2 regions of the Symbiopectobacterium purcellii genome follow, and region 2 is predicted to be linked to the other one. Evidence: predicted binding sites of a transcription regulator. Region 2 holds the regulator's gene; the other holds the start of a gene.
What was found. The regulator CRP, encoded in region 2, controls carbon source genes, mostly activating them, when cyclic AMP is high. The targets are predictions, from matches to a motif close to ATGTGANNNNNNTCACAT.

Region 1 (3,138 bases), 510 kb from region 2:
TCGGTTCTAATCCCGCTTCCTGCATGGCGCGGCTATAGCCCTGATAGCGCTTACGGTCGCGCACATCGGACATGGAACCAAAGTAGAGCACGTGGCGTTTACCGCTAGCCAGAATTGCCACCGTCATATCATAGGCGGCCTGCGTATTGTTGAACCCGACCACAATGCGGCCTGGCAGCGGCTCCAGATCCATCACCTGAGCGACGGGAATATTGGCGGAATCGAGGTATTTGTTGGCGCGCAGCGTGTGCTCGGAGTCGGTAAGAATCAAGCCGGCGATGTTACAAGACAGCAGGTTAACGATCTGCTGTTCTTCCCGTGTCTTGTCGTAGTTGTAATTGACCACCAGCGTTTGGTAGCCGTTCAGCGCGGTAACCGATTCAATCCCGGCCAACAGATCGGAGAAAATCTGGTTATTAAAAGAGGGCACCAGAATGCCGATGCGCGGGGCAGGCGCTTGTGTCGCCTCTTTGCGCTCATCGGGGGTGTAATTCACTTCTGCCATCACCTGGGCGATGCGCTGGGCGGTTTCAGGCGAGACTTTATCCGGCGTACGCAGATAACGACTGACGGTCATCTTGGTGACGCCTGATAATTGTGCGATGTCCTGTAACGTAACGCGCTGGTTCTTCATGCAGGAAAGCCCGAGTGTCGCCTGATTCAAAACGAGGATTATGCACTGCCGCTCTGGAAAAAGGAAAGCGTGTTACTGGAATACCTCTCGTAACATGGCGATGAGAGCGAAAATAATAAGTGTTTTTCGTGTGTTAGCCTGTGGGAAACAAACGGTAGCCGATATTCCAGTGGAAATACGCGCAACGGATCACGTAAAGAGTAACCTCCTTTCGTAACATGATATTGAGTGATCTTCCTCACAGTTTTGCTGGCAATAAACCGGTTTGATAATAAGGCGTCTGGCATTGGCGATGTTATTTGTGCCGCTGTTATTTTTCACGACAGCGGCGCTCCACATTATCACTTATTGAGCCCTCTTCTCAGTGGGTTTTGAGTTCCTTATCGCTATCAATAGGACATGCCGTTCTATTATTTATCGGGAAAGCATAATGAAAGATCTTTTTTCGTTAACGAATAAAAAAGTCCTTATTACCGGTTCAGCACAAGGTATTGGTTTTCTGTTGGCCAAAGGGTTAGCCGAGCAAGGTGCCGATATTATTATCAATGATATTACCGACGATCGTGCTGAACATGCTGCCAGCCAATTACGTGATGCCGGATTTGTGGCCTATGCCTGTGCTTTTGATGTGACCAACGGTCAGGCCGTAAATAACGCCATTGCTGATATTGAGGGAAATATTGGCGCAATCGACGTGCTGATTAATAACGCGGGTATCCAACGCCGTCACCCTTTCACTGAGTTTCCTGAAAATGAGTGGGATGCAGTGATCGACGTCAATCAGAAATCCGTGTTTCTGGTTTCTCAGGCGGTATCTCGCTTTATGGTGAAACGGCAACGCGGTAAAATTATTAATATCTGTTCAATGCAGAGTGAGCTTGGGCGAGATACGATTACGCCTTATGCTGCCTCAAAAGGGGCGGTAAAAATGCTGACGCGGGGTATGTGCGTTGAGCTTGCGCGTTATAACATTCAGGTCAACGGCATTGCGCCGGGCTATTTTAAAACCGACATGACCAAAGCGCTGGTTGAGGATGAAGCCTTTACCCAATGGCTGTGTAAACGTACCCCCGCGGCGCGTTGGGGTAACCCGGAAGAGCTGATCGGTGCGGCGGTTTATCTCTCCTCACGCGCCTCTGATTTTGTTAACGGACATTTGTTGTTTGTGGATGGCGGCATGCTGGTTGCCGTTTAAACACGCAATGTAACAAGGAGCCGTTATGGCAGGACAATGCGTGGTGATCATGGGCGTATCCAGCACAGGAAAATCGAGCGTGGGTGCGCGGTTGGCACAGCGGTTAGGGGCCAAGTTCATCGATGGTGACGATCTGCATCCGCGTCACAATATACTCAAGATGTCGCAGGGGCAGGCGCTGAATGATGATGACCGTGAGCCTTGGCTCGAGCGGTTGAACGATGTGGTCTTTAGCCTGCAACAAAAGAATGAGACAGGTATTTTGGTCTGCTCATCGCTGAAAAAACGCTACCGCGATCGGCTGAGAAAAGATAATCATGGCATCACCTTTCTCTGGCTGACAGGCGATTACGCGCTGGTGCTAGCGCGTATGCAGCAGCGCAAAGGCCATTTCATGCCGGAAAGTTTGCTCAAAAGCCAGTTTATGGCACTGGAAACGCCGCAGGCGGACGAACCGGATGTGGTGGCGGTCGATATTGCCTCACCCGTCGACGGCGTGGTACAGCGCTGCATCAATGCGCTGACGCCTGAGCGATTACCCGTTGCCGGTTAATAAAAAAGGGCGCAGCTATCGCTGCGCCCTTTTTGTTTTCCCTACGGGAATTATTCGTGATCTTCCCACGCTTGAGCACGCGCCACGGCTTTCTTCCAGCCGCTGTAACGATAGTTACGCTCCACGGTTTCAATGCTGGGGCGGAATTCACGTTCAATCGTTGCCTTGCTCTTCACTTCATCCAAATCATTCCAGAAGCCAGTAGCCAGACCTGCCAGGAACGCGGCACCCAGTGCGGTGGATTCGCGCACTTCAGGGCGTTCTACGCGGGTGCCGAGGATATCGGACTGGAACTGCATCAGGAAGTTGTTGGCAACGGCACCGCCATCAACGCGCAGTGATTGCAGACGTGTGCCTGAATCCGCCTGCATCGCATCCAGCACGTCACGCGTTTGATAAGCAATGGATTCCAACGTAGCACGGATGATGTGGTTGGAATTCACGCCGCGCGTCAGGCCGAAGATGGCACCACGGGCATACGGGTCCCAATAAGGTGCGCCCAGTCCGGTAAAGGCCGGGACAACGTAGACACCGTTAGAATCTTTCACTTTGGTGGCGAAATATTCGGAGTCCATGGATTCACCGATCAGTTTCAGCTCATCACGCAGCCATTGGATAGAGGCACCGCCCACGAATACGGAACCTTCCAGCGCGTAGTTCACTTCGCCACGCGGACCGCAAGCGATGGTGGTCAGCAGGCCATGCTGGGATTTCACCGGCTCTTTGCCCGTGTTCATCAGCAGGAAGCAGCCTGTA
Region 2 (3,138 bases):
TGGGATCAGCAAGGGCGCGAGTACATCGACTTTGCTGGTGGGATTGCGGTAACGGCATTAGGTCACTGCCACCCTGCGCTGGTGGCGGCGTTAAAGCAGCAGGGCGAAACGCTGTGGCACACCAGCAATATCTTTACCAATGAGCCCGCGCTGCGTCTGGCCAGCAAATTGATCGACGCCACCTTTGCCGAACGCGTGTTCTTTGTTAACTCTGGAGCTGAAGCCAACGAAGCGGCTTTCAAGCTAGCTCGTCACTATGCGATTAAGCGCCACAGCCCGTATAAAACCAAAATCATTGCGTTCTACAATGCGTTTCACGGTCGCACCTTGTTCACTGTCTCGGTCGGTGGCCAGGCGAAATACGCTGATGGCTTCGGACCAAAACCGGCCGATATCGTGCACGTGCCGTTCAACGATCTGGCCGCAGTAAAAGCGGTGATGGATGACCACACCTGTGCCGTGGTGCTGGAGCCGATTCAGGGTGAAGGTGGCATTACACCGGCCACGCCAGAATTCCTCAAAGGCGTGCGTGAGCTGTGCGATCAGCATCACGCTCTGCTGGTGTTTGATGAAGTGCAAAGCGGCATGGGACGTTCCGGCAAGCTGTTTACCTACATGCACTATGGCGTGACGCCGGATATTCTTACCACGGCGAAAGCGTTGGGCGGCGGTTTCCCCATCAGCGCCATGCTGACCACTGAAGAGGTCGCCTCGGTGATGACCGTTGGCGTACACGGTACTACCTACGGCGGTAACCCGCTGGCTTGTGCGGTGGCTGAAGCCGCATTGGACACCATCAATACCCCACAGGTGCTTTCCGGTGTACAAGCACGCCACGAGCGTTTCGTCTCGATTCTTCAGGCGATTAATGAAGAGCACGGTATTTTTGAACAGATTCGCGGTATGGGCCTGCTGATTGGCGCAGAACTGAAGCCGAAATGGCACGGTCAGGCGGGTAAGTTCCTTGCCGCTGCCGCAGAGCAAGGCGTGATGGTGCTGGTCGCTGGGCCTAACGTGGTGCGTTTTGTGCCGTCGCTGGTGATTGATCTGGAAGATATCGATCAGGGCATGGCGCGGTTCGCGCGGGCGGTCGAAGCGGTGGTGAAAGCGGAGTAGCCTAGACTTGTCAAAAGCACGCTGCGCAGTGCACAACGTGCTTTTGTCTCAACGGCGCTGAGGGTATCAGCGTGTGCCGTATACCACGATAGTTTTGCCGTGTGCCGAGATCAGATTCTGATCTTCCAGCATTTTCAGAATACGGCCTACCGTTTCGCGGGAACAGCCAACAATCTGACCAATTTCCTGACGCGTGATCTTGATTTGCATCCCATCCGGGTGCGTCATGGCATCGGGTTGCTTCGCCAGGTTCAACAACGTCTGTGCAATGCGGCCCGTGACATCCAGGAAGGCCAGATTGCCCACTTTCTGGGAAGTCACCTGGAGGCGACGCGCCATCTGTGAGGAAAGACGCATCAGAATATCCGGGTTGACCTGGATCAGCTGACGGAATTTTTTGTAGGAGATTTCAGCGACTTCACAGGCAGTTTTTGCCCGTACCCATGCACTGCGTTCCTGGCCCTCTTCGAACAGGCCCAGTTCTCCAATAAAATCCCCCTGGTTGAGGTAGGAGAGGATCATTTCCTTGCCTTCTTCATCCTTGATCAGCACAGCTACTGAGCCTTTCACGATGTAGTAAAGCGTTTCTGCCTTTTCACCTTGGTGAATTAGCGTGCTCTTCGATGGATACTTGTGAATATGACAATGAGAAAGGAACCATTCAAGAGTCGGGTCTGTCTGCGGTTTGCCGAGAACCATTCGCTGTTATCCTCTGTTGTAATTCACTGCGCAAATTACAGGGTTCAGAGTTCCCTGTACGGCGTATTAACGTGCTAGTAGTAAAAATTCCGTGTTGGCGGACTGACGTCAGGGAATATACTGGCCTCTGTATGGCGACGTCACGACCCGTTCTGACCGTCAGCTTAAAACTGAAGGAACGGATTCTATTCCTGTTTGTAACACAGCTTGACGAGCCTGTCTTGTGTTGTCTCGCTTCAGCATGATTAAGCTCTAGTTATCGGCGGTTTTTATATATAACAGTGAGTAATTTTCGAATAAATTTGAGGAGTTGTGGATGCAAGCGCGCGTAAAATGGGTCGAAGATCTGACCTTTCTCGGTGAGTCGTCATCCGGGCATCAGATCCTGATGGATGGCAATGCTGGCGATAAAGCGCCCAGTCCGATGGAGATGGTGTTGATGGCGGCAGGAGGCTGTAGCGCCATTGATGTGGTGTCCATTTTGCAAAAGGGCCGCAATACCATTACCGGGTGTGAAGTCAAATTATCCTCCACGCGTCGTGAAGAAACGCCGCGTCTGTTTACCCATATCAACCTGCATTTTGTCGTCACGGGCGTAGGGCTAACGGATAAGGTGGTTGAACGAGCCGTATCGCTGTCGGCGGAGAAGTATTGTTCAGTGGCGCTAATGTTAGAAAAGGCGGTGAAGGTCACGCATAGCCACGAAATCGTCGCTGTCGCCTAGTTTCTTCATAGTCGAATAGCTTTCTTCGTTGTCGCATCGTTTTCTGGCGGGCTGCGTGTGTTTTATCTCAGCCCGCGCTACGCCCTTCTGCCAGCCGTTTTACCAACGGTGCCATGATCAGTTCCATGGCGAGCCCCATTTTTCCCCCCGGCACCACCAAGGTATTGATGTGTGAAATAAACGAGCCTTGCAGCATGGCCAGCAGGTAGGGATAGTCAATATGCTCGACGCCCTGGAAATGGATCACCACAAAGCTCTCGTCCAGCGAAGGGATCGCCTTGGCCGCAAAGGGGTTTGAGGTATCAATCGTCGGTACGCGCTGGAAGTTGATGTGGGTGCGAGAAAACTGCGGCGTGATATAGGTAATGTAATCCTCCATGGAACGCACCACAGAATCCATCACGGCTTCACGCGAGTGACCGCGTTCGTTGATATCGCGCACCAGCTTTTGAATCCATTCCAGATTGACGATGGGAACCACACCGACCAGTAGGTCAACGTGCTGGGCAACATCGTACTGGTCAGTGACCACGGCACCGTGCAGCCCCTCATAAAACAGCATATCGGTAGGATGCTGCATCGGCTCCCACGGGGTAAAG

Region 1: idnO (gluconate 5-dehydrogenase) is a predicted target of CRP. The motif match lies at 861-878, and genes of this name have one in related genera.

Annotation. Positions count from the first base shown of each region.
Region 1 covers NZ_CP081864.1:171,408-174,545, forward strand. The annotation lists gene K6K13_RS00765 (substrate-binding domain-containing protein) at 1-634, opposite strand, end outside; gene idnO (gluconate 5-dehydrogenase) at 1,065-1,829, shown strand; gene K6K13_RS00775 (gluconokinase) at 1,855-2,382, shown strand; gene glpK (glycerol kinase GlpK) at 2,433-3,138, opposite strand, start outside.
Region 2 covers NZ_CP081864.1:4,602,205-4,605,342, reverse strand. The annotation lists gene argD (bifunctional acetylornithine/succinyldiaminopimelate transaminase) at 1-1,116, shown strand, start outside; gene crp (cAMP-activated global transcriptional regulator CRP) at 1,183-1,815, opposite strand; gene K6K13_RS21475 (OsmC family protein) at 2,132-2,539, shown strand; gene K6K13_RS21470 (phosphoribulokinase) at 2,607-3,138, opposite strand, start outside.